DNA from 2 places in the Gottfriedia sp. ABJ_BB2_2 genome. Region 1 is predicted to be linked to the other one. Evidence: riboswitches for the same ligand, from Rfam matches in the RefSeq annotation. Region 1 holds a riboswitch; the other holds the start of a gene.
What was found. A riboswitch is a leader RNA that binds a small molecule or an ion and turns the genes downstream of it on or off. The one in region 1 is predicted to bind cobalamin.
Positions count from the first base shown of each region.

Region 2: it holds a riboswitch for cobalamin, as region 1 does, so the genes downstream of both, metE (5-methyltetrahydropteroyltriglutamate--homocysteine S-methyltransferase) here and ACX6U0_RS15930 (ABC transporter substrate-binding protein) in region 1, are expected to answer to the same signal.

Region 1 is NZ_JBVFKR010000007.1:134,534-151,120, forward strand. Features, by position in the region: gene ACX6U0_RS15855 (D-alanyl-D-alanine carboxypeptidase family protein) at 1-230, shown strand, start outside; gene ACX6U0_RS15860 (nucleoside recognition domain-containing protein) at 223-816, shown strand; gene ACX6U0_RS15865 (spore maturation protein) at 817-1,347, shown strand; gene ACX6U0_RS15870 (PLP-dependent cysteine synthase family protein) at 1,532-2,458, shown strand; gene ACX6U0_RS15875 (bifunctional cystathionine gamma-lyase/homocysteine desulfhydrase) at 2,455-3,609, shown strand; gene ACX6U0_RS15880 (class I SAM-dependent methyltransferase) at 3,610-4,251, shown strand; gene ACX6U0_RS15885 (S-ribosylhomocysteine lyase) at 4,277-4,750, shown strand; gene ACX6U0_RS15890 (hypothetical protein) at 4,881-5,153, opposite strand; gene ACX6U0_RS15895 (hypothetical protein) at 5,220-5,498, opposite strand; gene rluB (23S rRNA pseudouridine(2605) synthase RluB) at 5,820-6,548, shown strand; gene resA (thiol-disulfide oxidoreductase ResA) at 6,702-7,229, shown strand; gene resB (cytochrome c biogenesis protein ResB) at 7,258-8,880, shown strand; gene ccsB (c-type cytochrome biogenesis protein CcsB) at 8,893-10,059, shown strand; gene ACX6U0_RS15920 (response regulator transcription factor) at 10,279-10,998, shown strand; gene ACX6U0_RS15925 (ATP-binding protein) at 10,998-12,782, shown strand; cobalamin riboswitch at 12,853-13,026, shown strand; gene ACX6U0_RS15930 (ABC transporter substrate-binding protein) at 13,154-14,113, shown strand; gene ACX6U0_RS15935 (FecCD family ABC transporter permease) at 14,079-15,125, shown strand; gene ACX6U0_RS15940 (ABC transporter ATP-binding protein) at 15,122-15,907, shown strand; gene ACX6U0_RS15945 (cob(I)yrinic acid a,c-diamide adenosyltransferase) at 16,029-16,587, shown strand, end outside.
Region 2 is NZ_JBVFKR010000001.1:701,876-718,462, forward strand. Features, by position in the region: gene ACX6U0_RS03620 (YitT family protein) at 1-375, shown strand, start outside; gene abc-f (ribosomal protection-like ABC-F family protein) at 449-2,266, opposite strand; gene metE (5-methyltetrahydropteroyltriglutamate--homocysteine S-methyltransferase) at 2,783-5,062, opposite strand; cobalamin riboswitch at 5,208-5,407, opposite strand; gene ACX6U0_RS03635 (DUF4349 domain-containing protein) at 5,599-6,531, shown strand; gene ACX6U0_RS03640 (hypothetical protein) at 6,702-6,959, shown strand; gene ACX6U0_RS03645 (dynamin family protein) at 6,998-9,727, opposite strand; gene ACX6U0_RS03650 (hypothetical protein) at 9,934-10,401, shown strand; gene ACX6U0_RS03655 (imidazoleglycerol-phosphate dehydratase) at 10,522-10,665, opposite strand; gene ACX6U0_RS03660 (hypothetical protein) at 10,778-10,912, shown strand; gene ACX6U0_RS03665 (hypothetical protein) at 11,008-11,190, shown strand; gene ACX6U0_RS03670 (YwbE family protein) at 11,190-11,387, shown strand; gene ACX6U0_RS03675 (L-lactate permease) at 11,447-13,021, opposite strand; gene ACX6U0_RS03680 (L-lactate dehydrogenase) at 13,066-13,998, opposite strand; gene ACX6U0_RS03685 (hypothetical protein) at 14,400-14,855, opposite strand; gene ACX6U0_RS03690 (MDR family MFS transporter) at 15,056-16,333, opposite strand; partial or broken gene ACX6U0_RS03695 (GNAT family N-acetyltransferase) at 16,384-16,587, opposite strand, start outside.

The DNA.
Region 1 (16,587 bases):
AAAAAGAGAAGGAACAAGTTACTGTAACGATTGAATTGGAAAAACCAACAGATAAACGATTTGAGAATGATGAAATTGTCGGTAAAGCGATTATAGAATTAGAGGGTGAACAATTAGGAACTAGAAATATATTTTATAGTAAAAGTAAGGTCAAGGTTTTTACAAAAGAGGTTTTTGAACAAAGTAAAGAAGTGTTACTAAACTTAATGGGAGAGCACTCAAATGGTTAATATCATTTGGGTTGCTCTTACGATTGTTGGATTTGTATTTGCGATGGTAAATGGGACAATTGAGGAAGTTAACAAAGCGGTGTTTGATGGAGGAAAACAAGCTATCACCATCTGTATTGGTTTAGTAAGTGTGCTTGTGTTTTGGTTAGGATTAATGAGAATAGCAGAAGAATCAGGATTATTAAAAATTTTATCGAAGTTATTTCAGCCATTTCTAACGTTCCTGTTTCCTAGAATTCCAAAAGATCACCCAGCCCTTGGGTATATTATGTCAAATATGGTTGCGAATTTATTTGGTCTAGGTAACGCTGCTACTCCGCTTGGTATTAAAGCAATGGAGCAATTAAAGGTATTAAATAAAAATAGCCAAGAAGCAAGTGATGATATGATTACATTTCTCACACTAAATACATGTGCCATTACATTAATCCCAACTACTGTTATCGGAATTAGAATGTCTTATCATTCAGCTAATCCGACAGAAATCGTTGGTGTTACGATTCTGGCTCAAGTTGTTTCATTTATTGGTGGTTTATTGATTAACAGCTTTTTTGCAAATAGACGTAATCGGAAGGGGAGAAGATAAATGGGAGTTATGAATACTATCTCGCTATATATCATTCCCTTTATCATTGCAGTCATCTTAATACATGGAACATTGAAAAAGGTTCCTACATACGAATCATTTGTAGAAGGTGGAAAAGAAGGGGTTACTATTGCAGTTCAATTAATTCCGTTTTTAGTAGGTATGTTAGTTTCAATATCAATATTTAGAGCTTCTGGTGCCTTAGAATTTTGTGTTGAACTTCTCCGCCCTTTACTAGCCTCTCTTGGTATACCAGCAGAAGTGTTTCCTCTTGCGATTATTCGACCAATATCTGGTTCCGCAGGTTTAAGTATTACAGCTGATCTAATTAAAACGTATGGGCCAGATTCATTTATCGGACGACTTGCTTCTACAATGCAAGGTAGTACTGATACAACTTTATATGTTTTAACGGTTTATTTTGGTGCTGTTGGAATTCGAAAAATGGGTGATGCTTTAAAGGTTGGCTTACTAGCAGATGCACTTAGCATAATTTTTTCTATCGTATTTGTAACGATATTCTTTGCTTAATTGAGAAGTACTTTTATTCCCTTTACGAGGTATAAAAGTACTTTTTTATTGCGTGATAAAAATAAATATCTTATAATACCAATAAGAATAGTTGGTATTAAGACAACGTTCAATTTTACCCATGTTGCATATAATGGATTGGAAGAAACTAACCTTTTTTTGTGGCATAAAGGAGCTTGAAAATATGAAAGTTGTAAAGTCAGTACATGAACTGATTGGATCAACACCATTACTTGAAATTACATCTTTTCCATTACCAAATGGCACGAGATTATTTGCAAAACTAGAATATTGTAATCCTGGTGGAAGTGTAAAAGATAGACTAGGGATGGAATTACTAGAAAGTGCGTTTAAAGAGGGAAAGTTAAAAAAAGAAGGCACAGTAATTGAACCAACTGCTGGAAATACTGGGATTGGTTTAGCATTAGCAGCGCTAAAGTATGAAGTAAATGTTATTTTCGTTGTACCTGAGAAGTTCAGCTTGGAAAAACAAACTTTAATGAGAGCGCTTGGCGCAAAAATTGTGAACACTCCAACTTCAGAAGGTATGACTGGTGCAATAAAAAAAGCAAATGAATTATCAAAAGAAATACCAAATTCTTTTGTACCTTCTCAATTTAGTAATGAAGCAAATCCTAGAACTTATTATAAAACGTTAGCGCCTGAACTTGTTGAACAATTGGAAGGCAAAATAGATGTTTTCGTCGCTGGTGCTGGTAGTGGTGGAACGTTTACTGGAACAGCCCAGTATTTAAAAGAAAAATGTAAGAAAGTAAAAACTGTCATCGTTGAGCCAGAAGGTTCTATATTAAATGGAGGCGAGCCCGGTTCTCACGAAACAGAAGGTATAGGAATGGAATTCATTCCAGGCTTTGTAGATACGAATTTATTTGATGAAATCTATACGGTTTTAGATAAAGATGCGTTTCATTTAGTAAAAGAAATTGCAAGAAAAGAAGGGTTACTCGTAGGAAGCTCTTCTGGAGCAGCACTTTATGCAAGTTTACAGGAAGCAAAAAAAGCTGAACCGGGAAGTACGATTGTAACAATTTTTCCAGATAGCAGTGAAAGATACTTAAGTAAAAACATATATAGCGGAGGAATAATATGAAGAAAAAGACAGCGTTAATTCATGGAGGAATCAGTAGAGATGAAGCAACAGGTGCAGTTAGTGTTCCAATTTATCAAACGAGTACGTATAAGCAAGATGCTGTTGGTAAGCATAGAGGCTTTGAATATTCCAGAACAGGCAATCCAACACGTCATGCGCTTGAAGAATTGATGAAAGATATTGAACACGGAGTAGCAGGATTTGCATTTGCTTCAGGTATGGCGGCAATTCACACGGTATTTAGTTTGTTTAAAACGGGTGATCATATTGTTGTTGGTGATGATGTATATGGTGGTACGTATCGCTTATTAACAAAAGTATTATCAAATTTAGGCATTACAGCAACATTTGTAGATACAAGTAACTTAGCACTAGTTGAAGAAGTTATTTCGCCGAACACGAAAGCAATCTTTATTGAATCACCAAGTAACCCATTGTTAAAAATTACAGATATCAAAGGTGTATCAAAACTTGCAAAAGAATATAATGTATTAACTGTTGTAGATAACACATTTGCAACACCATACTGGCAACAGCCATTAACACTTGGAGCTGATATTGTCGTTCATAGTGGAACGAAATATTTAGGTGGCCATAGTGATGTTGTAGCAGGTATTGTTGTGACAAATAACGTAGAACTTGCTGAAGAAATTGGATTTTATCAAAATTCAATCGGAGGCGTCCTTGGTCCAAATGACAGCTGGTTATTACAACGTGGTATTAAAACGTTAGGTATTAGAATGGAAGAGCATGAAAGAAATACTCATGAAATTGCAAAATTATTAAGTGCACATCCAAATGTTAATAAAGTATTTTATCCAGGTTTAGATACACATCCAAATCATGAGTTAGCAAAACAACAAAGTAGTGGTTTTGGTGGAATGTTATCATTTGAATTACAAGAAGGTTTAGATCCTGAAGTATTCGTAGGGAAATTAAAATGGTTTACATTAGCTGAAAGCTTAGGAGCAGTAGAAAGTCTTGTAGGAATTCCTTCAAAAATGACTCATGCTTCGATTCCTAGAGAAAAACGATTAGCATCTGGTATCTCTGATGAACTAATTCGTTTATCAATAGGACTTGAGGATTTAGAGGATTTAAAAGAAGATTTAGAACAGGCATTAATATTTGAAACATCAAGGGTGAGATAAATGGGTAGAGAATTTTTAGATGTATTCACAGGTTGGGCTGAAAGTTATGATTCATTCGTTCAAGGACACGATGCGGAATATAAAGAAGTATTCCGAGGATATGATCAAATATTAGATGAAATTGTAAAACGTAGTGGAGAAAATGTACTTGAATTTGGAATTGGTACTGGTAATTTAACAAAGCTTTTACTCGATTCTAAAAAACAAGTATTTCCGATTGAACCATCTCCAGAAATGAGACTAATCGCATCTAAAAAATTAGGTGAAAATGTTGTCATTCATGATGGGGATTTAATTGATTTTCCAAAGCCAACTCAACAAATTGATACAATTGTAAGTTCTTACGTATTTCATCATTTAACAGATGATGAAAAATATGAAGCTATTAAACTATATCATTCACTATTACCAGTTAACGGTAAAATTATTTTTGCAGATACAATGTTCCAATCAGAGGAAGCTTTTCAAAATGAAATTACAAAGGCAGATCAAGCCAATTTCATCGATTTAAGAGATGATTTGAAAAGAGAGTATTACCCATTAATACCAGTTATTCGATCTCATTTTGAAAAAAATGGATTTTCAGTCAGTTTCCAACAATTTAATGATTTTGTATGGATTGTAGAAGCAACAAAACAATAGAGAGATTTTTTAGGAGGATATCAATATGCCATCAGTAGAAAGTTTTGAATTAGATCATACAAAAGTAGTAGCACCGTATATTAGACATTGTGGGACGCACCAAGTTGGTTCAGATGGTGTCGTAACGAAATATGATATTCGTTTTTGCCAACCTAACAAACAGGCATTACAACCTGCAACAATTCATACATTAGAGCATTTATTAGCATTAAACGTTAGAGAAGCGGTACCAGCAGGCGAACCATTCAAAATTATCGATTTATCACCTATGGGTTGCCAAACAGGCTTCTATTTAATTATCGCTGGGGAACCATCAATTTCAGACGTGATTGCTTTATTACGTAAAACAGCTGAATTAGGAATTCAAGTTGAAGAAGTACCAGCAGCAAATGAACTTCAATGTGGTCAAGCGAAACTTCATGATCTTGAAGGCGCTAAAAAGTGGTTGAAATATTGGAGCGAACAAACAGACGAAAAATTAGCAAGCGTCTTTGCATAATATAAGAATATAAGAATGTAAAAAAAAACTAAATAAAACGTCATCAGATTTGAACTACTCTAATAAATGTTGGTCATAACTAACATTTAAGAGATAGTTTCTTGATGGCGTTTTTTACTTTCGTTTGTTATTAATTAATAACAAGCAGTAATTTTTCTTTGGGAACTGTAAACTTGATTTCACCAATATTATCTTCAATATCTTCAATCGTAGGTATTTCATCAAAACTTTGGATTGAAATTGCATCATCTAAACATAATAAGATATAAGGATAATTAGTTTCTGTAGAGTCATAGATTAGCTTGTATGCTTTCGAAGGTTTATGAGAAGTAAAAAATACATCGCCTAATTTAAACGATCCAACTGAATTATATTTTATGGATGGATTAAAAGAATAATTCATATTGTTTTCTCCTTTTTAAGTTAATAAATATAGTATTGACAGCTTATTGTTTGAATAAACTTTTAATTAGTAATTTGCTTGAATAGTTATGGAGAGTTTGTTTTTCTGAGTAACCATTGTAATCTCGCCGATCCAATCTTCTATATCACCTAAAGTAGGCATAATATCGTAATTTTGAACTAATCTAGCATCTGACAATGAAACAAGTACATAAGGATATTCCTCTTCATTCTCCTCATATACAAGCATATAAACTGTTTCATGCTTCTTAGTGATTAGAACACTACCAGGGGAAATGACCTTTGATCGATCAAATGCTGATGGGTGTTTTAATGTTAAATTCATTTTGAATACCTCATTTCTGCAAATCTAGTAAATTATATGTGTTCTTTCATAAAATATTCGTAAAGTGATAGATTTGAAAAACTGACCTTTGAATTCTTTAGTAAAATATCGCGGATGGCTAAGTTGAAACAAAGCTTTTTAGATAACCTGATTCAAAATTAGTTTATTTATAAAATCCCTGACATGCTTGTTTTATATAGTACAAAACAATGTTTAATGACTTGAAGTGATTCCCTAAAGTGTTAGGATGAGCTTTTTCCACTTTCAACTTGTATTCAGCCGTATAAATCTGTATGATGGTTGAAGAGGTGAATTGAGCGAATGGAAAGATTGCAGAAGGTTATTGCTAGAGCCGGGATTGCTTCTCGACGTAAAGCAGAAGAATTAATTAAAGAAGGAAAAGTAAAAGTAAATGGTCAAATTGTTACTGAACTTGGTGTAAAGGTTACTAGTAACGATAAAGTTGAAGTGGATGAAGTTCCTATCGACAAAGAAGAACCAGTATACTTTATTTTATATAAACCATCAGGTGTCATTTCTAGTGTGTCTGATGACAAAGGAAGAAAAGTCGTAACGGATTTCTTTCCTATGATTCCGCAAAGAATTTTTCCAATTGGCAGATTAGATTATGATACATCAGGAATTATTCTTTTAACGAATGATGGTGAATTCTCGAATTTACTACAGCATCCAAAGTATGAAATTGATAAAGAGTATATTGCTAAAGTAAAAGGGATCCCAACAAAAGAGCAGTTGCGTAAATTAGAACGTGGAATTGTACTTGAAGATGGAAAAACAGCTCCAGCCGGGGTAAAAATGATTTCACTTGATAAGAAGAAAAATACTGCAATCATTAGATTGGTCATTCATGAAGGTAGAAACCGTCAAGTAAAAAGAATGCTTGAGGCGATCGGAACTCCTGTAATGAAGTTAAAACGTGAACGTTATGCGTTCTTAGATTTATCTGGATTAACTGCTGGTGATGCAAGGGAGTTATCACCACATGAGGTAAAACAATTAAGAGCGATGGCTTCAGCAAAGCCTCGTTAATAAAAAGACTCGGCCAATGCCGAGTTTTTTCTTGTCGTGAAAACGATCGTGATAAATAGATGTTAGAATATTTAGTCTTTTAGCTGATACCTTCATATTTCTATTCAAGAATAGGAAATAATGATATTCTTACATATGGGAGGAACTGCTTATATGAAAAAAAATAGAACGTTAATTCGTACACTAATCCTTTTAATTATGGTAGCTGCAATCGGATATACTTTTTACATAAATTTCTTCAAAGAGGATGAAGTGGTAAGTAAAGGGAGTACTGCACCTAACTTTGCTTTAACTGAACTAAATTCTGAAGAAAAATTTACACTTTCTGAGCAGAAAGGAAAAGGTGTTATCATTAACTTTTGGGGTACTTGGTGTGAGCCTTGTAAACGTGAAATGCCTTTTATGAATGAGTTATATCAAAAGTATAAAGATCAAGGCATTGAATTATTTGCATTAAATGCAGATGAGTCAGAGTTTTCCGTGAAAAAATTTGTAAGCGATTATAAACTTACATTCCCGATTGCGATTGATAAAGATCAAGAAATTTTAAACATTTATGGTGTGAATCCATTACCGACTACATTTTTTGTAAGTCCTGATGGAAAAGTAAAAAGAATTGTGACTGGTCAAATGACATCAACTTCTTTTGAAAATTATATTAAAGAAATATTACCAAAATGATGCTGTAAAATGAGTTAGGGGAAAAGATATGGATACTTTTAAATGTGAATGTGGACATTTGAATCATGTTGGTACAGTAATCTGTGAATCTTGTGGTAAGCCGCAGGATGAAAACGCTACTGATTTACTTGATATGAAATATGAGGGTACAGCAAGACGATCTATCGTAAACAATCAAACTTTTATTGATAAAGTGTGGATGTTTTTTTCTTCTGTAAAAGTTGCTGTAGTCATCATTATTATTACACTTATTGCTGCTGCACTTGGAACAATTTTTCCTCAAAGAGATTTACTTCCACCAACTGCAGATCCAACAACTTATTACCAAGATGAGTATGGTACATTTGGTAAAATCTATGACTTAATTGGATTAGATAATACATTTAGCTCATGGTGGTTTATGTTACTAGTAGCTTCAATCGGCGTATCGCTAGTTATTTGTAGCTTAGATCGTATTGTCCCTCTTTATAAAGCTTTGAATAAACAAACTGTAACTAGACATCCAGGCTTTTTAAAAAGACAAAGAATGTTTGGAACTTCTAAAGTGGATAATGTCACTCTTGAAATTGAAAAAGCAAAGAAAAATCTAATTAAGAAACGATATAAGATTCGTGAAGAAAATGGAAATATTCTTGCTGAAAAAGGCAGATTTTCTCGTTGGGGTCCATATGTAAACCATATTGGATTGATCATTTTCTTAATTGGTGTAATGTTAAGATATGTGCCTGGAATGTATTTAGATAAAGCGCTATGGGTTCAAGAAGGAGAACTAAAGCCAATCGTTGGAACGAATCAAAATTATTATCTTAAGCTAAATGACTTCCATATGGAAACTTATAATAAGAATTCTGAAGGAAAAGTTTACGAAGAAGCAATTGAACGTTTTGGAAATGATAAAATTCCGAAAAACTATCAAGCAGACGTTACGTTATATAAACGTCAAGGGAACTTAATTCCTGGTGAAGAGCCAAAACTAAAAAAAGTAAAAGATTATAATATTCGAGTAAATGAACCATTAAAATTCCAAAATTTTGCTTTATATCAAGTAGACTATAAAATTGGAGAATTTAGTGCATTTTTATTTACACTTGAAGATAAAAAAACTGGTACGAAGTTAGGTCCATTAAAAGTAGACTTACAAAATCCGAAAGAAGTTTATGAGTTAAAAGATGGGTACAAAGTAGAGCTTAGAAACTATTTTCCTGATTTTTATTTCAATTCAGATGGTGTTCCTGATACAAAAACAAGAAAACCAAACAATCCAGCATTTGTATTTAAAATGACAACACCAAAGACGCCAAAGGGTGAGGTTGCATTCGTTGCAATTAAGCAAAACATTGAACCCGATGGTGTAAACAAATATAAAATGACGTTTGCTGGTATTGAAACAAAAGATTCGACTGGATTAACAGTTCGTAAAGATTTAACACTTTGGTTACTTGGAATTGGTGGAACAATCTTTATGATTGGCGTAATCCAGGGTATGTACTGGTATCATCGAAGAGTTTGGATCCAAAATCAAAATGGGGAAATTTGGATAGCAGCTTTTACAAATAAAAACTATTATGGTTTAAAACAAGAGTTGAATAAAGTGTTGGGAGACACTAAGATTGAATTGCCAATCGACCAACAATCTGAAAAAAGTGTTTAATAGGGGGAAAATATGTACGAGCTAAGTAGTAATTTCTTATTTATTTCGTTTATATGTTATATCGTAGCTACTTTCTTTTTTGGTGGCTCGCTAAAAGTAAACGATCATGGACCTAATAAATGGGCTACGATAGGAATATCAATAACTGTTTTAGGGTTTTTATCACAAATCATTTATTTTATTACACGATGGATTGCAGCAGGCCATGCACCTGTAAGTAATCTATTTGAGTTTATTACATTCTTTGGAATGATGTTAATTTTAGCGTTTATTCTGATCCATTTTATTTACAGATTAAATATTATTGGATTATTTGCATTACCAATTGCAATTATCATTATTGCTTATGCAACTGTGTTTCCACATGAGATTAAACCATTAGTTCCTTCTTTAAAAAGTTACTGGTTACATATCCATGTAACAACAGCTGCTTTAGGTGAAGCGATCTTAGCAATTAGTTTTATTACTGGTTTAATTTATTTAATTAAAAATCTTGATCAGTCAAAGTCAACGAAGAAAACTTTTTGGCTTGAAGCTGTTCTATACTTCTTAGTAACTGTTGTAGCATTTATTCTTATTTCAACTGCATTTAATGCTTCAGGTTACGAAGCGAAATACAATTGGGTAAATAAAGATGATGTCAAAGAAGAAATGATTTACAATTTACCATCGATTGTTGGTCCACATAAAGGTGAGTTAACAACAGAAGGTAAATTTGAAGCACTTGCAGAAATGCCAGCACTTATCAATGCTAAAAAACTAAATACAGTTATTTGGTCAATTTTTGCAGGAGTAGCACTATATCTTGTGATTCGTTTAATCATTAGAAAGCGTATTGGCGCATTTTTACAACCGTTCGTTCAAAAGGTTGATAGTGATTTATTAGATGAAATTGGTTATCGTGCGGTAGCGATTGGTTTCCCTGTCTTTACTTTAGGCGGCTTAATTTTTGCAATGATTTGGGCTCAAATTGCTTGGACAAGATTTTGGAGCTGGGATCCTAAAGAGGACTGGGCATTAATTACATGGTTATTCTATGCGGTATTCTTACACTTACGTTTTAAACGTAACTGGCAAGGTGAAAAGTCAGCATGGTTGGCTGTAATTGGTTTTGCAATCATCATGTTCAACTTAATTGCTGTAAACTTAATCATAGCTGGACTACACTCTTACGCTTAAAAGAATAGCGAATTGCACTCGGTCAGCTATGTCAGAAATTAAATGTAAATTAAGAAAGACAGAATAAAGTATGCTAGTTTACTTTATTCTGTCTTTTTTGCTTTATTTATGAAAATGATGGAAATAATAAGTTCATAGAATTATGTAAAAATGTTCACAAATTGGACTAGAATATACAATTTTTATTATGTAAAATTATGTAAAGGGGGTTGAATGAAAATGGATCAAAACATAAAAATTTTAATTGTAGATGATGAAGATAGAATTAGACGTTTATTAAAAATGTATTTAGAGCGTGATGGATACATGATAGATGAAGCAGACAATGGTGAGGATGCTTTAGAATTAGCGTTGAAAAATGATTACTCACTTATCTTATTAGATTTAATGATGCCTAAAATAGATGGAATTGAAGTTTGTAGAGAGCTACGAAAAGTAAAAACTACTCCAGTCATTATGCTAACAGCTAAAGGTGAAGAAACAAATCGCGTGCAAGGATTTGAAGTTGGTACTGATGACTATATCATAAAACCGTTTAGCCCACGTGAAGTTGTACTTAGGGTAAAAGCTCTATTAAGACGTTCATCAAATATGCCAGTTTTCACATCAGACAATTCTTCTGCAAAAGACGTAGTTGTTTTCTCGCATTTAACGATTGATAATGATGCCCATAAAGTAATTGTTGAAGGTGAAGAAGTTAGCTTAACGCCAAAAGAATATGAATTGTTATTATTCTTAGCAAAATCTCCTGATAAGGTGTTCGATCGTGAGACATTGCTAAAATCAGTATGGCAATATGATTTCTTCGGTGACTTACGTACTGTTGATACACATGTAAAACGATTACGTGAAAAACTTAGTAAGTGTTCAGAAGATGCAGCTAAAATGATCGTTACTGTTTGGGGTGTAGGCTATAAATTTGAGGTAGGTCAGGAGTAATGATTTTAAGAAGTTTAGTTGGTAAGCTATGGCTTACAATTATATTACTAGTTTCGCTTGTATTGTCATTTTTAACATTTGTTCTCATAGGATTCTTTGAGAAATTTTATATTGATCTTCAAGTGCAAAATATGAAAGATGATGCAACGAAAATAGCCGGATTGATCGAGAAAGGTCAATCAATGTCCGACGTTGAGTACTTATCCAATAATATCGTGAATCGATATTCGAGAGTCATCATTTCTATTGAAGATGAAGAACCTTGGTACTCAAGTAATAAATATGGCATACAAGAACTACCATATGAAGAAATTCTAAAAGATCATGTATTAAATAGAACGATTGAATACAAGGAAGATGTAAGTAAAAGACTTGTATACGGAAAGAATAGTGAAAGAGAAAAATTAGTAGTTGGTGTAGCGATAAAAGATCAAAATCATCATGGCGCTGTATATATGTATCAATCGTTACAGCCTGTTAAAGGGATGATTCATCAAACAACTAACTTCGTATTACTTGCTGCTTCCATTGGAATTGTGTTAACGACTTTTTTCTCTTTTTTCCTTTCTTCAAAAATTACTGCACCACTTAGAAAAATGAAAGAAGTGGTCGGTGATATGACATCAGGTAATTTTGATGCTAAAGTTCCGATTCACTCGAATGACGAGATTGGGGAACTTGCTTATTCTTTTAATAAAATGAGTAAGAAGCTAAACTTTAATATGAATGCGTTAAAACAAGAAAAAGAGAAAGTATCAAATATCATTACGAGTATGGTTGACGGTGTAATATCGATTAATAATGAAGGTAGTATTGTAACGACTAATCCACCGGCTGCTCGATTTTTAAAAATGCTAAATGATGATGAAATTGAGAATGACTCAGAACTAGTTTTGACAAAAGACTTATTAGATTTATATAAACTAGTAGTTGAAAGCGAAAAGAAGCAATTTATTGAGCTAAATTTAGATCAAGGTAATTGGCAAATAGTGATGTCACCATTATATAATCAAACAAATATTCGTGGTGTTGTTGCCGTAATTCGTGATGTAACAGAACAAAGACGTTTAGAAAAAATGAGAAAAGATTTTATCGCTAATGTATCGCACGAGTTAAGGACACCAATCTCATTATTACAAGGCTACAGTGAAGCGATTGTAGATGGCGTTGCAGAGTCCAAGGAAGAGATGCAAGAGCTATCACAAATTATATACGATGAATCATTAAGGATGAGTAGATTAGTAAATGATTTATTAGATTTAGCACGAATGGAAAATGGTTTTACTGAATTAAATCGTGAACCCGTAGCAGTCATTCCATTTGTAGATCGTATTATTAGAAAATTTAAAGCGCTAGCAAGAGAGAAGAATGTTTCACTTTTTGGTGAATTAGATGATATTTCACAAGTTAATATTTTGATTGATGAAGATCGAATGGAACAAGTCTTTACGAATTTAATCGTTAATGCGATTACACATTCAAATGAAAATGGTAGGATCATTGTTTCTGTTTCTCAGAATAGTGAAGATACTATATTTGAATTCATAGATTCGGGAGCTGGTATTTCCAACGAAGATTTACCATTTGTGTTTGAAAGGTTCTATAAAGCCGATAAAGCACGTACAAGAGGTAAGAGTGGTACTGGTCTTGGTTTATCAATCGTTAAGAATATCGTGAACGCTCATGGTGGTTCAATTCAAGTATTCAGCGAAATAGGGCAAGGTACGACATTTAAAGTGAAAATACCACATTTTATACGAATAAATGAAAAAGTTGTAGAGTAATCTTGTTTCATATAAAACAATTAAATAAAATAATTGAATTCTCACTTATTATACTTTACGATTAATATAATGAAATATTGATGAATTTAGTGCGATAATCGCTTAATAGGGAATCTGGTAAAATCCAGAACTGTCCCCGCAACTGTAATGTGGACGAAACGAACAAACCACTGTTCCATCGGAATGGGAAGGTCGGAGTAGGTTGAAGCAAAGTCAGTAGACCTGCTAAATTCATCCGTTTTCAATTCTTCGGGGAGTGAGAATTTGAAGCAGCAGTTGCAAGTTTTACTTGTATCATTATGTTGTTTCGAGCCCCTTCATAAATTTGAATGGGGTTTTTTTATGCTTTCCAACATACTAGGGGGAGAATTATGAAGAAAATCGTATCAAGCTTGTTAGTCGTTTTATTATGCTTAGGGTTATTTGGGTGTAATAACGAAACGGCGCAAAAAGAAACAAATGTTCCAAAAACTGAAGCTGCACAATTTCCATTAACAGTAAAAGATTCAACAGCAAAAGAGATTGAGATTAAAGAAGAACCTAAAAAAATTATTTCGCTAATACCAAGTAATACTGAAATCTTATTCTCATTAGGAAAAGGAAAAAACGTAATCGGTGTTACTGATTTTGATAACTATCCTGAGGAAGTTAAAGGAATCGACAAAGTTGGTGGAAATAATGCTGATATGACTTATAACATTGAGAAAATCATCTCACTTCAACCAGATTTAGTATTAGCTCATGAGTCTAGCCTTGGCATTTCCGCAGATGGTTTAGAACAATTAAAACAGGCTGGGATTACAGTGTTTGTTGTGAAAAATGCTGAATCAATAAATGACGTATATGATACAATTAAAGAAGTTGGTCAGATCACTGGCAAAGTTGATGAGTCAAATAAAGTTGTAAGTGATATGAAGGAAAAATTAAAGAAAATTAGTGATAAAGCTGCTACTATTGGCACGAACCCATTAGTTTGGTTAGAAATTTCAGGACCACCTGAAATATATACTGCAGGTAATGGAACATTTCTAAATGAAATGATTTCAATCATTCATGCAAAAAACGTTGCTGAAAAAGAAAAAGGCTGGGTAATGTATAGTGAAGAATCTGCTATAAAAGCAAACCCAGATGTTATATTAACTACATATGGTGATTATGTACCTGATTTAGAGAAAGCTGTACTAGAAAGAAAAAATTGGACCACTGTAAATGCAATTAAAAATAAACGAGTTTTTGATATTAATGCTGATACAACATCTAGACCTGGTCCAAGACTTGTTGAAGGAGTAGAAGAAATTGCAAAGGCGGTTTATCCAGAGATTTTTAAATAAGAATATATTTATTATTCCATCTTTTGTATTATTGTTATTATTTATTTTAGGGGTTTCGATAGGATCAACATCGATCCCCTTTTATTCTATTATTCAAAGCTTTTCAGATGCGTTTTTTAAAACTAATTTTGTCCCAGATGATATTCAAACAATTGTCATGAATATACGAGTACCTCGTGTAATATTAGCGGGTTTAGTTGGTGCTTGCCTCGCATTAGCAGGAGTTGCCTTTCAAGGTATATTAAAGAATCCTTTAGCTGATCCTTTTACTTTAGGTGTTTCTTCAGGGGCATCTGTGGGGGCTGTATTTGTTTTGTTTTTTCAGATTAGCTTACCAATCGTTACTTATTTTACATTACCCGTTGTCAGTATAATTTTTGGATTTTTTACACTTTTACTATTGATTTTATTTGTACGAAAAATAGATCGTTCTTTGAATGTTGAAACATTAATATTAGGCGGAATCATTATTAGTTCATTTTGTTCGGCTTTATTATCTTTATTTATAACATTTTCTGATAATGAATTGAGATCTGTAATCGGGTGGTTAATGGGGAATATTGGAGGAAGAGGGATACAGTATTCTATCACACTATTACCATTTTTAATTTTTTCCTTTCTCATTCTATATGGCCAACATAGACAATTAGATGCAATGACATTTGGGAGTACAAATGCAAAGCATATAGGGATTGATGTAAAAAAGGTTACTTATTTAATTTTATTTACTGGTAGTATTTTATCAGGTGCAGCTGTAGCAGTATCTGGCACAATTGGATTTGTTGGATTAGTTGTTCCACACTTTACGAGAGCAATCGTAGGACCATTACATAGAAAGCTACTACCATTATCAATGATAAACGGCGCAATCTTTTTAATAGCTTCAGATATTTTTTCTAGAGTCATACTAGCTCCAAGAGAATTACCAATAGGTGTGATTACATCTTTAATTGGTGCACCTATTTTTGCAATTATTTTACTTCAAATGAAAAGGAATAGAGGGAAACTATGATCAATTGTCATCAAATCTCTTATTCATATAATGGGATTCAAAAAGATATTAAGGATCTTTCTTATTCCGTCAATGAAGGTGAATGGTTAGGTATTATCGGACCGAACGGAAGCGGAAAGTCTACATTTATACATATTTTGTGCGGACTCTTGAAACCGTTAACAGGTGATGTAATGATCGACGGAGAATATATAACAAAGATGTCTAATAAAGACATTGCAAAAAAAATCGCCGTCTTATCGCAACAAAATTCTTATACTTTTTCTTATGAAGTAAACGAAACGATTAAACTTGGACGAATTGCATATTCTTCCTCACTATTTCCAAACTGGACAACTCAAGATGAAAACGCAGTTAATAATGCGTTATTAATGACTAGTACACACAATATGAAACAAAAATTTATTAGTGAGATAAGCGGTGGTGAGCGACAAAGAGTATTTTTAGCACAAGCTTTTGCTCAAGAAACGCCTTATATATTTTTAGACGAACCAAGCAATCATTTAGATTTAATGCATACGATTAAAATATTAGATTTATTAAAAGAATTACAACAAAAAGAAGAAAAAACAGTCATTACTGTTTTTCATGATTTAAATTTAGCGAGTTTATATTGTGATAGAATATTAGCGCTTAAAGATGGAACAATTTTCTGTGAAGGCAACACGGAAGACGTTTTAACTGAAGAAATACTTGAAGATCTTTATGGAACTTCTTTTCAAATTATGAACAATCCAAATACGAATAAAAAAGTGATTGTTTATAAAAGTAATTTTACTTAAATTTTTTGCTTTCTTATTTTGATTAATAAATAACTAGACTAATTGATTTGAAAAGCTTATTAAGTAGCTACATAGTCAAATTCTATTAAAGAACAATATATAAGATAAGGAGGAAATTTTCATGAAGATTTATACAAAAACGGGTGATAAAGGCCAAACAAGCTTAGTAGGAAAACGAGTAGATAAAGATCATTTGAGAGTGGAATCTTATGGCACGATTGATGAGGTTAATACAATCGTGGGATATGCTATGACTTATTTAGACTCAGAAGATACAAAAGACCTGTTCGAAAGCTTACAAAAAATACAACACGAATTATTCGATTGTGGTGGAGATTTGGCGGTTGTGAAGGAAGGCATCCCATTCAAAACAACTGAAAAAATGGTTGAGGATCTTGAAAAACTGATAGATGAATATATGGATGCAACGCCACCACTTGAAAAATTTATTTTACCAGGTGGTTCTAAAGCAGCGGCAATTATTCATCAGGCTAGAGCAGTAACAAGGCGCGCTGAACGTAATGTCGTTTCATTAATGAAAGAAGAAACAATTCATGTGCCAGTTTTCCTATATTTAAATCGCCTATCTGATTACTTCTTTGCATTAGCTAGAGTAATCAACACGCGATTGAATATAAAAGATATAGAATATGAAAGAGGCGCAATCGTCTTTCGGACAG
Region 2 (16,587 bases), on a different contig from region 1:
ATCGTTGTTTCAGGTGGTTATTTTGTAATAGGTTTTGAAAAAACAATGTATACACTTATTTCTATTTATATAGGAATAAAAGTCATTGATTATATTATAGAAGGACTAAACCCTAAAAAAGCGATTACGGTTATTTCTGACAAAGCAGATGAAATAGCAGTTTTGGTATCAAATGAAATGAACCGTGGTGTAACGATTTTTCCAGCGAAAGGCCACTTTTCAGGTGAAAGAAAAGAAACGCTTTATATCATTATTAATAAGCAAGAGCTATTTGAATTAAAAAAAATTATTCATGGTATTGACTCAAAGGCTTTTGTTGTCATCCATGATGTACGTGATGTTTTTGGTGAAGGCTTTACTTTACCAAATGTATAAAAAAAGTGTGTTTTCACCAGATTGGTGAAACACACTTTTTTTGCTCACTTACACAAATACATCAGTTCGTTTTCTACATACTTTTCAATTTCAACTCAATGTCAGCAAGTTGTTGTTTTAATGTTACAATTTTTGTTAGTTGGGACGATTGTTCCTCTTCACTCTCAAGTTCCGCAGCTATCATTGCTGATATTTCAAGTTCAAGTCTTGTTCGGTCATTTAACAAGCTTTGTTGATCATTTGAAATAAATTGCCTTCCATTCCATTCCGCATACGAACCTTTAAATTCGTAAAACGTACCTTTTTCTATGTGGACTACACGATTTGATACTTTCTTTAGTAGATACGGGTCATGTGAAACGACTACAACTGCACCATGGTAGACAGCTAATGCTTCTTCAATTCGTTCCCTTGTATGAATATCTAAATAATTAGTTGGCTCATCCAAAACAAGTAAATTTGAATCTGAAAAATAAAGTTTCACAAAAGCAACCCTACATTTTTCTCCCATGCTTAACTGACCTATTTTTTTATATACATCTTCTTTTCTAAACAAGAAACAGGCAAGAATCGTTCTAGCTTCCGTTTCAGTCATATTTGGAAGGGATAATATTTCATCTAAAATCGTTGTTTCTTCATTAAGCGTTTCAAGCTCTTGCATAAAATAACCTATTTTCAATTGCGGATTATGACGTACAGACCCTTCAGTAGGTTCTAGCAAGCCAGTTAATAATTTTAAAAATGTTGTTTTACCAGAACCATTTTTTCCTATGACAGCTAATCGATCTTCACGATTCAATGTAAAGGTTAATTGCTCAAAAATATTCTTTTTGGTTTCATATCCAAAGTTGACCTGTTGAAATGTTATCATATGTTTTGCTGAAAAGGATTCACTTTCAAAATTAGCTGAGATTGATTTAACTTCTTTAGGTTTTTCAACTTTGCGTTGCTCAAGTCTTTCTAAATCTTTTTCTTTAGACTTAAATCGCAGTGCATTTTTACCCGCTTTTTTCTTAGCAAATGGATCACGTTCACTTGCTGCATTATGTGACTGTGTGAACCATTGTTTGTACTGATTAATTGTTTCAATTAATTTTTTCTTCTCTGCTTCTTGCTTGTCATACAATGCTTGGTTCGTTATTCTTTCATGTTCTTTTTGCTTTTTATATTCGGAATAACCACCATTATACTTATATGTTCCATTTTCAGTTAATTCAACTGTTTTGGTTGCAACATCATCAATAAACTGCCTTTCATGTGATATAAATAGCACTGTTCCCCTATAAGATTTTAGCCAGTTCGTTAACCAGTCAATTGACTCACTATCTAAATGGTTCGTAGGTTCATCCAAGATTAATAACCTCGGTTGCTTCAACATAATTTTAGCTAATTTCACTTTTGTTTTCTGTCCCCCACTTAATTGCGAATAAGGTATCTCCCAAACATATTGCGGTAATTGAAATTTTTTAAGTGATTGTTCTATTGTTGATTCCCACTCATATCCATTTAACTCAAGATACTCACTTAAATATTGATTAAATTCATTTAAGTGATGTTCATTCGATAAATCATTTGATAATTGATCTATTTTTCTTTTGAGAAAGAAAAGCTTTTCATCGGCAGATGCTACTACCTCTTTTGCAGACATCTGCTCAGTTTCGTTCTCATCATTTAATAGCCAACCTATTTCATCCTTTTTAAACTCAATTTGCAGACTCCCTTTTTGAATTGGCAATCTACCCATTAATGCATTAATAAAAGTTGTTTTCCCTATACCGTTCTCTCCGATTAATGCAACTCGTTCTCCTTCTTTAATGTCTAAGTTACCATTTTCAAAGATCATTAAACCATTTAACTCAATTCCTACATTATTTGCTTTTATAATAAACATACAAATCACTCCATCCGATTTTAAAAGTGGCTCTGTTTTCATTTTTAGAACAAAATTTTATGTTAAAGTTCAACATCAACAAAAATTTTCACAGAGCCGAAAAAATAAAAAACACACAAGCATCTGCCTGTGTGTAAATGGACGAATTGTTAATCATATTCGTTACATAAAAAACGAATACAAAAATGTCTAAAAAAGTTGCAATTAAATAAAACCACGTTTTTATACATTGCATATGGTTAATTATTTAATATTCACGGCACTAAATATAGACAGACTAATCCAATTTCTCTGACTTCAGGCAGAGTACTTTTTTGCTATAAAATTAATTAGCTTAAAAGTTATCGGATCATGTACATAGTGTCTAAATTTGATGCCTCCTTCAAAATATTAATTAAATAGTAGCTTACTTTTAAATACATTTCAATACTTAATTTTTAATATATCACAAAATAGTACGAATCATTCGTGGCGATTTATACAATACTCTATGTTCGTTCATGACTATTCGTGCTATTACGAAAGAATAGAATAATAGTGTTCTCGTACTTTCTTTGCTGAATTCACCATATTTGTAAGTGCTTGAATAACCTCGGTTTCATCACGAGTTTTTAATCCACAATCTGGGTTGATCCAAAATTGTTGAATATCACACACTTTTAATGAACCAACTATATTTTGCTCCATTTCTTGAACTGATGGGACACGTGGACTATGAATATCATACACCCCTAAACCAATTCCTAATGGGTATGGGTTTTCTGCTAAGTATGAAGAAAATTCTTCATGACTTCTTGCATGTTCAATTGAAATCACATCTGCGTCTAGTTCAATGACCGCATCCATTATGTCAGAAAAACTGCTATAACACATATGTGTATGAATTTGCGTCATTTTTTGAACACTTGCTGTAGTTAAGCGAAATGCACGAGTAACCCAGTTTAAATACTCTTCCCAATTTCGTTTTTTCAGTGGTAGGCCTTCACGTATTGCTGGTTCATCTACTTGAATAATAGAGATACCTGTTTCCTCAAGCGCCTCTATTTCTTTTCTTAAAGCAAGCGCAATTTCATTCGCAATATCTTCCTTTGCTTGATCTTCACGAACAAATGACCAGTTTAAAATTGTTACAGGCCCTGTTAACATCCCTTTTACAGGCTTTTCGGTTAAACTTTGAGCATAGCTAGTCTCATTAACTGTCATTGGTTTAACAAATTCTACACGACTATGAATAATCGGTGGTTTTACACATCTTGAACCGTATGATTGAACCCATGCATTTTTAGTAAAGGCAAACCCTTTTAACTTTTCACCGAAATATTCTACCATATCTGTACGTTCATATTCACCATGTACCAATACATCTAAGTTTAGTTTTTCTTGCAGTTCAATCCATTCCTTAATTTTCAAATTTATTAGATGACGATAGTCGGCTTCTGTAAGCTCCCCTTTTCTCCATTGTTGTCTAGCAATTTTGATTTCTTTAGTTTGTGGGAAACTACCAATTGTTGTGGTAGGTAATAATGGTAATTTCAATGCTTCCATTTGAAAATGATATCGTTCTTTAAATGGAATAGCTCTATTAAAATCTTCTTCACTTAAACTTCTTACATCATCTGTATTAGAAGTTAATTTATTAAGCTGTTCGAAATTTTGTTTCACTTTATCAATTTCTTGTTTTACGGCATCTCTACCAAACATTAAAGCTTTCTTTAACACGACTAACTCTTCTAATTTTTCATCTGCAAAAGCTAATGTATCAATTACAGTATGTTCTAACGAATCTTCTTTTTTCTTAGTAACTGGGACATGCAATAAGCTACATGAAGGCTGAATCCACCAATCTTTTGGTTGAATGAGTGATTGAAGTGTTTCGATCAATTGGATTGATTCGTCTAAATTGTTTTTCCAAATATTTCTACCATTTACAATCCCGCAGGCTAGTACTTTATCCGTTGGAAAACCAAATTTCTTTAATGCCTGTACATTTTCTTTTCTACCATGTACAAAGTCTAATCCTATTCCTTTAACTGGAATTGTTATCAACTCAGGATATTGTTCAATTCCTTCAAAATACGTTTGAAGCATAATTGATAATGATGGAAGGGCCTCACAAATTTCCGAATAAATGTCTTTTATTAACTGAATATCTTCATTTGCTTCTTCTAATACAAAAGCAGGCTCATCAATTTGCACCCATTCTACCCCCGCATCTTCTAGCTCTTTTAGCATTTGGATATAGACCGGAAGTAACTCTGTTATAACTGAATTTTTATCTTCTTCATTATATCCTTTTGAAAGCTTAGTAAACGTATAAATGCCTAATATAACAGGCTTCGTTATCATACCTAATTCATTTTTTGCTTCCAAAAATGACGCAAGTGGTTTGTTATATAATAATTTCGATTTACGATCAGATTGATATTCTGGCACTATATAGTGATAGTTCGTATTAAACCATTTTGTCATCTCACACGCTACAAGCTCTTTATTCCCTCTAGCTAATGCAAAATATGTATGTAATGAAGGTTGCTCAGTCAAATTTCCAAAACGAGTAGGAATCCAGCCAAACATTGTTGCAAAATCTAAAACATGATCATAGTAAGTAAAATCATTTACAGGAATGATTTCGACACCTAAACGAGCTTGTTTTTCGATAGATTGAAGTCTAATTGATTTCATTTCACTCTCAAATTGTTCTTCTGTGATATTCCCTTTCCAAAATGACTCTAATGTCTTCTTCCATTCACGGTTTTCACCAATTCTTGGGTATCCTAGATTACTTATGTTTACCATGTAAAACACTCCCTTTTTTGAAAATAAAAAAGCATTTTTATCTAATTGAGATAAAAATGCTCTTAAGTAGGAAAACACAAATGAACAGAATACTTACATGTCAGTTTCCAATACATAAGGCACCTCCCTATCTCTCGTAGGTCGAACAGCGTCGTTAGAATAGGCAGGTCTCCTGACTTTTGGATCAACGTAAATAAAAACCTTCCCTATCAATAGATAAGTGGTATGTATTTATTTACTCCTCAATTACAGTGGCGGGACCGTGTTGGAATTTCACCAAACTTCCCTTTTAAGTAAATGTTTTGAAGTTAATCAAACATTCACACCTATTCCCCACTATTTAGTTTTCATTATTTTGTCATAATTTGATTTAATAGTCAAAATATTTATTTTTTTCTTACTAAAGTCCTAGAAAAGGTCACTTCATTATTTGAAGTAAAGACTACTTATGATATAGTGAACTAAATTAGAAAATTTTAACAATACATAATATGTCATACTTTAAACAGTTCGATAAAAAATAGAGGTGAATATGAATGGTGAATATCTTACAAGTTTTTAAAAAAATCGGTTTGTTTCTCCTTGTCATTTCTCTAGTATCTGCTTGTTCAAATTCGAATGGTATGGAAAGTGAAAAATCAATGCAAATGGATACCGCTCCAAAACAAAGAGCAGACGTACAAACTGTCGATCAAAATGATTCAAAGGAAAGTATTAATGAACCTACTAAAGGAATCGTACGTAAATTAATAAAAACTGCTGAGCTTCAGCTTGAGACAAAAAAATTCGAAAAAACCATCGATGCACTAGAAAAATCTGTCACTGAATTTGATGGTTATATTGAGTCCAATCATATCACCGGTACATCAATGCTAGAAAAATATGACGATGATAATATTGACGAATTCCCATCTAGAACTGCACAGTATACTTTACGAATTCCTGCTAATAAACTAAACGCTTATCTATCAAAAATGAATACGATTGGAAATGTGACTTCCAAATCTATTTCAACTGAAGATATTTCAAATCAATACTTTGATACAGAAACTAGAATTAAATCTTTAAAAATACAAGAAGAAAGACTTCTAAGTTTATTGAAAAAATCAGGTTCACTCAGTGATATCATAGAGCTTGAAAAGGAACTTACAACCGTTCGGTTCGAAATTGAAAGTTTAACAACAACAATAAAGACATATGATTCATTAATCAATTACAGTACGATTAATCTTTCTGTTACCGAAGTAGCTGAAATAACAGACACTACGCCGCCTAAAACGGTAAGTGATCGAATTACTGCTAAATTTAAAGACAATCTTAAAAATATCTCAACAGGATTCAAAAATACTACAGTATTCATTATCGGTAACTCTGTATTCATTATCATCTGGTTAATCATACTAGTAGCTGGATTTTTTATCGCACGTAAAGCAGTGAAGAAATACCAAGACTGGAATATTCCGAAATAATAATGAATAAAAATAGAATAAATTACCAATCAAAATAAAACGCTGTACTATCAGCGTTTTACTTTGTTTTATCAACATAAACACTTCTATTCATGATTCTTTTATATTGATTTCTATCTAAAAACGTTATGATTAATATTGTAGATTACTTTAATTAGGAGAAAAAAACGATGAAACATTTCTTATTAAGCAAACTAGGTAATTGGAAAATACAAGTTGATTGTAATGATGGAGTAAGAATTCTAGGAAATGATCATGAAATAGTATTATTGGATGAAGATCATGATAAAATTGGACATTTTTCACTTGACCCAAAAGGTAGCATCATCATTCACGACATCCCTTATGGTGGTCAAGTAAAAGTAAAAGAAGGCTACCAAACAATCGTCGTTTATATTCCATATGAAGAAGACTCTGAGGATGAATAAGTTACAAAAAGAGTGTACCAATTCGGTACACTCTTTTATTATTTACGTAAAGTTAAAAACTCTAGTTGTCTTAATCGAACTGTATAGAATGTGATTGGATCAAAGTATCCACTTGGATTTGCTTTCATTTCTTCAAGAATTGCTACATAATTTGAAATCGATTCTCTTGTTTGATCAACAAGTTCATATAAATGTTCATATGGCGTTTGTAAGAACATTGATAAGTCTCTTGGTAATGTTTTTTCAAACATTTCAAACTGTAAAAAGAATCTTGTTGAAATTGAAGAAGATACTTCATCATAATTAACGTTATCAACATATTTCTGATATTGAGCAACAAGTTTAGATTTATTTTGAGGTAATAAACCTAATATTAAGCCCGAGCTTTTTAACAAGAACTGTGATGGAGAAGAATTCAATAAAATATTCATCTCATCTAATTGAATCATACTTGTCATACGATCTGCATCACGACGCCAATCATCTAAAACTTTGAAATCACATTCAAGACTTAACTGTTCACTTCCCATGTAAGTGTTTAATGAATCGCACATATCAGCTAGATAACTTTGTGTCCCTTCTAATAAAGAACCAGACTCTCTAATCCAACTTTGAAGTGCCGCATTTAACTTCGGTAATGTTGTTTGTCTTACATATTCTTGAATTCGATTATTCATTTCTTCATTTAGTGTTTCTAAGATCGAATTAAAATCACTATCTTCTTTTATTAATTCCTTGCACTCTTTTAACATAGCAGGAATGCTTAGTTTTAAATCGTACTTAATTTCATCTTTAAGCTCACGATATGTGCTAGAAATTGTATGTGCGTGTTCCATCTCTTTATCTTTTAAAGAGTGAAGTAAGCCATTTAATTTTTCATCTAATACTTCGTTCCATTGAACATTTGCATGTAAATCATTTTCTTTTTCAACACGTTTTTCTAATAAGAAATTAATTAACTTGCGGATTGCCAATAATAATTTCTCAGATTGCTTAGAATTTGCAGTTGTCGATAATACATTTCCTTCGATGAATCTTTCTAGTTCATTAAATTGATCTTGATTGCTGTAAATTGATGAATACGGTAGAACTTTCGCAGCTGGGAAGTCTAACTTAATTTTCTCTTCAATTTCAGCATGAACACGATCAACTTCATCATTACTATAGATTGAGTCCATTTTATTTAAAATGAAATGAATCGGTAATGTTGGTAATTGCTTTTGAATCGTAATCAATAATGATCTTTCAGCTTCTGTATATGGGGCTGTTGCATTTAAAACATATACAAGACGGTCAGCAAGCTTCACTGATTGAAGTAATGCTTTTGTATTTAAATCTGTTCCATCAATACCTGGTGTATCAATGATTGAGATTTTGTGCTTTTGTAAAAAAGGATTCGGTAATTCATAATGAACTAACTCGTCTCCTTTTAACAATTCATTTTCAACAGTAGTTAAATCATAAAAGTCTGCATATTCAGCAAGGCTAGTATCTCCTTCTTTTGAATACACTGTAATATTTGTATCAACACTTTGCTCAAATAAAACTGGCATTGTCGTAGAAGATCCCATCATTTTCTCACCTAAAAGTGAATTTACAAATGATGATTTTCCATTTCCAATTGTTCCAGCTACTAGCATCGTTGTATGATCAAAGTTTGTTAATTGGTTCGTCCACCAAACAAAACGATTGCCCACTTCAATTTCATTTATCAATGCCCATTGAAGGATATTTTCAAATAATTCTTTTCCATTTTCGAAGCAATCTGGCATTTGTTGTAATTGTTCAAATGCCATTTCAGCATCAACAACAATTTGATAATCTAATCTACCTGGGAATAAACGATCCCATGCAAGTGTTGCAGTTGTCGCTAAAACTGCACCATCAAAATCAGTAATTCTTAACCAGTTCGTTAAGAAACTTGGCATCATTTCCTCTAGTTGTGCTACTAAATAATTACCTTCAATTAATTCTTTATACGTATATGAGTAAATCGATGGAAGTCGTTTCCATTTTACCCCTGTTTCTACATTAATTTGGAACAACATTTGATTAAATGTATGTAACCAATTTACATATTCAGATTTTTCTCTATAACTATTCCAAAGTGCTTCAACCATTAGTTCAAAATGCTCTAAATCAACTTTTGCTAGTGATAATAAAGGCCCCATAAAATAGTTTGGTGACATTTCATTTGTTGCACCATTCTCTATGTATTCTCTTAAAACAATAAACCATTTTAAATCTTCCGTACGAATTGATTCATTTGAAGCTAAATCAACCGCACTATTCCAATCATGATTTTTTTCATAAAATTTACGAGCAATTTTCGTAACATTTGGATAGTCCGGATTATATTTTACTGCTTGTTTAATCATACGATCTGCTTCTTCATAATTAGAAATATCGATGTACAAAGAAAATAATTGAAGAAAAATTTCTGAAGTTAACGTTCTACTTTCAGTTTTTACATCTTTATACAGCTTTTCGGCCGTATCGAATGCACCAACCTCGTAATAAGCGTCAGCAATATTTTTCTTAGCCCAATCTTTATATTGATTTTCAACTTTTTCCCATTTAAACACAGCAGTCTCGAAATCTTTATTTTCAAAGTATACTTCACCTTGTGCAAAGCGAACTGATGAAAGGTCGATTTCTTCATCTGGCGTTCTAAAAATATTTGCTAATTGAGCAATCGGTTGTTTTTCAGTACCATTTAAAAACGTTTTATAAAATTCTTTCTCAATAAATTGTTGCTTTACTGTCATGTTGATCACCTACTATGTATAATAAATTGTATTATTTCTGAGTATAAGACGAAAAGGATACAATTCTCCTTTTATTTAGCAGTCTTATTCTACCAAATTAATGACGTATAAAATGTGACATTTAGATGTCTTTTTTTATACATTTTTGTTATATTTGTTACGATACTCACAAAACATAGAAAAATAACATTATTTTTGGAGGCAATATGCTAACTTACGAACAAAAACTTGAAATTATCGAATCATTCCCAGAATTAACAAAAAAATCTGTATCACTTGGTCGTACAAATTTTCAGTACGAAGAAAGTTTAACAGAAAAAAAGAATGTCGTCTTTCATTTACATCCAAATGGGAATGGTTTTGTATATGCAGAAGGAATAAAAGGCTATAGAACAAACGACAAAGGTATGGTTAATATTAGAGACTTTAGTGAAGACGAACTGCGCTCTATTATTACAAAATCAATCGATAAATTATCTTTTGAACCAAATTTTGAAGAAGACGATGAAGAAGTAGAAGAATTATGGGTGAACACTAGTGGACAGACATTAAAGCTAGTATCTGAAATGGATATGTGGAATGTATATGCTGGAGAAAATCTTGATGGCACATTCAATAGCTATGGTGAAGCTGCTGAGTATTTAGACGAAGAAGGCTTTAGTTTTAAGGAATAAATGTATAAATTTGTTGAAATAGCGCTAAAGTAACCATGGAGTGTTATTTTTTTATGGCGTATTACTTTTTACTCACTTAATTTCATTTAGATAAAAAAACGCCCGTTAAGGGGCGTTTTTTTAGTGTAATTCTATTTTTGATTTACTGCCTTTTTTAGAACGATAGTCTGTACCTTTGTTATTATCTCCACTTTGTGTTGCTTGTCCATGTAATCCTGGAGCGTTTTGATTTTTGCTACCTTTACTTCCATTTCTACTAGTCATTTCTTCTCCTCCTTAGCCTGTATTCATGTTTAGATTTCCATATCATGAGAAAGTTTATTCAAAATAAGAAATGGCAATATAGCACATAATAGCTAAAAAGGAGGGATTTGAAATGGCTAAAGGACATACAAACAAAGGACCACAAAAAAGTTCTGTTGATCAATTTGGACATTCTGAAGAATCAGCTTATTCAAAAAGTAAAAAAATGGAAGAGTTTCACGAGAAAAATAAAGAAAAACAAAGCTAAAAACCATTATATTTTATGTATTCTCTGAAACGGACTTGCTTATTTTCCTTCAACAAGTCATTATAAAAGTAAGATAAAATTGGAGGAAACATTAAATGAGTGAAAATATCAATGAACCAAAGAAAGTTAGTTTGCAAGAACTAATGAAACAAAAGCTTGCAAGTAAAAAACAACAGCAATCTTCAGGTAATACAGGATTAAATGCTGTTAAAGATATGACGAAAAAAAATCAAATAACAAAAAAGCCAAATAATCAACGTAAACGTATGGGCGTATAATGAACGGACAAATTCGTTCTACTATTCAAATTGGAGATCAAGTTCAAATTGTATTAAAACAAGACCAGCGTACAGGTAAACTAACTTCTGGAATCGTTAAAGACATTTTAACAAAATCTCCTTCTCATCCACATGGCATTAAAGTTAGGTTAGAAGACGGCCAAGTTGGAAGAGTGAAAGACATCATTAAAAAGTAAAAAACGACTGAATATCAGTCGTTTTTTTGTTTCATTACTATTATAATTGATTTCCCAAACTAGTAAATGATTGACAAGAGTAATGTCCAAATACTAACAAATGCAAGTAATCCAAAACTGTATTTTAATGTCATTTTTGTTAATAAAGACTCATTTCCAGTTTCTCCAACAGCTGCTGTTGCGATTGCAATTGATTGAGGTGAAACAAGTTTGGCCATTACTCCTCCAGCAGTATTAGCCGAAACTAATAATGCTGGATTTGTCCCAATAATACTGCTAGCATGCGCTTGAATTGGAGCAAATAATGTATTGTTATTTACAACGGAACCTGTCATAAACACTCCAATCCAACCTAAAATTGGTGATAATAATGGAAAGAAATCTCCAGTTGTTGCTAATGCTTGACTTATTGCAATTGTTAAACCTCCATAAGTCATTAATTTTGCAATACTAATAATCGCGCAAATCATTATGATTGGAATCCAAAATTCAGAAATTGTTTTCTTCAAAAGAGCAAGGCTTTCCTTGAAATTAATCGACTTTGTAGTTGTTAATGATACCAATGCCGCTAAAAGGATTGCTGTGCCAGTTGCTCCGATTATATCAATACTTACATTTATAGAAGATCCAGGAATGATAAATTTAAGAACACTTGATGCAAAAATTGCACCTTCAACAAATAATGCTTTAAATGATTTTAAACTCCATAATAAAACAAATAGTGTTAATAAGTAAAATGGAGACCAAGCTTTCAAAATATCTTTTTTGGAAATATTTTCATATTTGAATGATTTACCATTCATTAAATAAATATTTTTAGGTTGCCATTTTTTTGAAAATAGTGCCAATAAGCCCATTGTTAACAATGCAGGTATGATATCTGCTAATTCTGGTCCAATAAAAATTGTCATAAATGCCTGGGATATTGTATACGTTATTGAAGTTACTAAAATCGCTGGTAATACTTCTTTTATTCCCTTTATACCATCAATTAACCAAATTAATAGAAACGGTATCGTAAAATTAATAATAGGTAAAGTTAAAGCAGTCATCATTGAAACTTTCATAGAAGTTACATTACCTTCTAAACCAAATGTGTCTATAATTCCCACAGGAATACCAATTGCTCCAAAAGCTCCTGAAGCTCCATTTGCTATTAGGCAAAGCATCGCAGCCTGTAAAGGTTTGAATCCTACTGAAACTAATAAGACAGAACAAATTGCAATTGGTACACCAAAACCGGCTGCTCCCTCAAGAAAAGCGTTAAAACAAAATCCTATTATTAAAAACTGAATCCGTTGGTCTTGGGATATACCGACAATACTCCCACGCAAAATATCAAATTTACCTGATTGTACGGTTATTTTATATAACCACACTGCCATCACAATAATATAGCCAATTGGCCATATTCCTTGTATTGTCCCTTGTATTATACTGCCAATTGATTCTCCGATTGGTAATTTAAAGAAGAAAAGAACAATCAGGAAGGTTATCAATAAATTTATTAATGCAGCGTAAATACCCTTCATTTTAAAAACAGTCAAACATAGAAGGAATAAAAAAATTGGAATGGCTGCAACTAATGCTGAAATGCCAAGATTATTGAATGGATTAAAATCATCTACTAACATAATTTATGCTCCTCAAAATAACAATTTGTGATTTTTGATTTTAATTATTTCCATATTTGTGTTTGAATATCTTTAAGTGTTTTTATTGACTTGAAGAGCTTTTCATATTCACTTGTATCTAAAGAAAGTTCTACTATATTTCTTATACCTCTTCGGTCTATGACAGAAGGTACGCCAATATAAACATCTTTTTGACCATATTCACCATCTAACAGTGCACCTACAGGTAACACTACATTTTCATTCTTCAATATTGCCTTAGTAATTCTTGCTAATCCCATTGCAATTCCATAATAGGTTGCACCTTTTGACTCGATGATTTTGTAAGCAGCATCTCTTACTTGAATTGCTAACTCTATTTTTCGATCGTCTGATAATTGTGGAGCTAACATTGTACCTGAGATATTTGCTAAACTCCAAACTGGCACTTGAGAATCGCCATGTTCACCGATAATATAACCATGTACACTACTAGGCGCAGTATCAAATTCTTTACCTAAAAGATAACGAAATCTTGCTGAATCTAAAACTGTTCCAGAACCTATTACCCTTTCTTTAGGAAGACCAGAGAATTTCCAAGTTGCATAAGATAAAATATCGACTGGGTTTGTTGCTACTAATAAGATTCCATTAAATCCAGAATCCATGATTTTCTCTACGACTACTTCAAATATTTTTACATTCTTACTAACTAGGTCTAATCTAGTTTCACCAGGCTTTTGTGCAGCACCGGCACAAATCACAACAATTGCAGCATCCTCACATTCCTCATATGAACCAAATTTTATATTAATTGGACTTGGTGCATAAACGATACCATGGTCCAAATCCATCACATCACCTTTAGCCTTTTCTTCATTTAAATCTACTAAAACTAATTCATCACATATTCCCTGATTCATAAGAGCATAAGCATAACTAGATCCCACTGCACCTGTTCCAATTAAAACTACTTTATTGCCTAGTGTTATCTTCATGTTGTTTGTCTCCTATCTAATTATTTGTTAAAAATTCCACATAAGACTTTTTTAAATGCCTTTCTAAACTTTGTGATTATTTTCACATAAACAACTAAAAAAATTTGCAAATGATATACCCTGTCGACTTTAGTATGTGAAACTTTTCACAACTTGATTGTATTCCTTAATTACTCCTTATACAATCTTTAAATATTGTAAAATATGGAAAAAAATGTAATTCAATACTCAATTTAGACTATCCGCTTCAAAATCTCGATTTATGTTTCAACTATTGTACTTAAGTTAGAAAGATTAATCATTCTATTTATTATTTCTCTTACACATTTTGCAATAAAATGATCAACAAAAAAAATAAAGCTACAAGAGTAGCTTTTCATTCATAAAGAACTTTATGCCAATTAGCTTAAATCTTTACCCCATAAATTATTTAGCAATATCATATAAAGCGTTAATATAATTGATAAAACCGTAAAAATTATTGGGATGTATCTAAATTTGTCAACTTTTCTAATTGCTAAAATAAATAGAACAAAAGCAATCGCAGCAATCAAATAATACAGTGTAAATAAAGGATATTTTGTAAAAGGTCCTAAAAATAAACTAAGAACTGAAAATTGAATCATAAACGCAAGAATCGAGATTGAAATCCATTTTAATTTACTCTGAATTTTTACAATCCCTATAATTGATAAGATGAAAATACCAACTACAATTATTGAAAGGACCCATTCATAAATAAAAAATAAAGATTCATTGTACACTGCAAAATAATAACCAACTAAAGAAAGTGGTACAATTGCCAGCAGTAATAGTGAATTAATTGTTATGTATCTCAATTCTTTCAATCCCCTCACACCTTTAACCTTTTTCCATATTTTAACATATTTAAGTCACGTTAAAATGATTTTTTTAGATTTTTTCCCCTCCTAAAATACGACAAATACTCAGTTAACCTACTTTCCAATTTCAACTCTCCGTACTTTTCCCTTTAAAAACATTCAAAAAAAAGAGTTGCCTATAGCAACTCTGAAACATTAAACTTCAAATTATCATATTACGCATTGTTCTCGACTGACTTACTTGGAACATATATTGTTTCTCCATTTACACGTCGCTCTAATGCTGGGATGATTCGAACAAAAATAATGATACCAATAACCCCTAAACTTGTTAAAAAGACCGATGTTGCAATACTTGATAAAAAGGCACTGATTGCAACTGTAATCGAACAGATTAACATTGCTAAATTAAAGGTTAAACCAGCAACAGCCATATATGAACTTCTTGTTTCTTCTAAAGGTAAGTGCGCCATATAATTTTGTTGCACAGGGACACGTAATACTTCTGCTACTGTTGCTACAAACATCGCAGCAAATAATAACCAAATTGAATTACTATACGAGATAATTGCGTAACCAAATACAAATACTACGCAGCTCCAGATAAGTGTTTGCTGATCATTCATTTTCTTTACAATTTTTGTAGCAAATAATGCCATAATCACTACGAGAATTGTATTTTCAGTTCGTAGGAATCCAATCATTTCGATCCCTCCAAAATGCCAATTCATCAATTGCTGAGTTTGGAATTCATTTGTAATTCGAATACTAATATAATTTGTTAATTGAAATTCCATTGAAAGGACTAGTAAACCAGCTAAAACATAAAGAATAAAGAGCCTATCTTGGAATACATCCCGATAATTCGAAAGCATTTTATTCACATGTAGTCTAATTGTTTTCATCTCTGATTGCTGCGTTTTCATACTCTCATCAACGAAAAATGTAATTAAAAACCACGTAATGAATGAGGCAATTGAAAGAGCTAATAAAAGTTCAAATAAATACGTTTTGAATAAAAAACCACCCATTATTCCACCAATTGCAATAGATAAATTATTTGACCAATACATAATAGAATACATCAGTTTTCGTTCTTCGGGTTTACTAACATCAATTAGCATAGCTTGATTTGCAGGCCCTGCTAATCCCCAACAAATACTATTAATCGTCATCATGAAAAATGTAATAATCGGAGAAAAAAACCAAGGAGAATTACAGAACATCATTGCTATGAAAGCAAATAATCTTAAAGTTTCTGCAAAGACCATTGTTTTTTTTCGACCGAATTGATCTGAAAAATAACCTCCGAAAAAGTTCATTGCGATCCCAATAAATACATTTACTAGTAAAAGTAAACCAGCTAATTTCACACCAAAATGTTTAGATAAGTAAATGGCCATAAAGGGAAAAATCATACTGCCTATTGCTGAACTTAAAAACGATTCGAGTAGTCGAATCTTAATGTTTTTGTGAAATTTTAGTAATTCCATTATTATTCTACCTTCGTTTCTCTATTAAATTATTAAACTGACACAGATACTTACAATGATTCGTCTGCTAGTCTCTTTTCAAAAAAATGCTGGCTAAATCCTTCCGGATAGTCATTTAAAACGCCGAATTCTTTATATCCATGTTTTTTGTAAAATTCCGGTGCTTGAAAACTAAAAGAATCTAGCACAATTAACTGACATTTTTTCACTTTTGCAAGCTCTTCAATTTTATGTAATAGGTTACTTCCAAAACC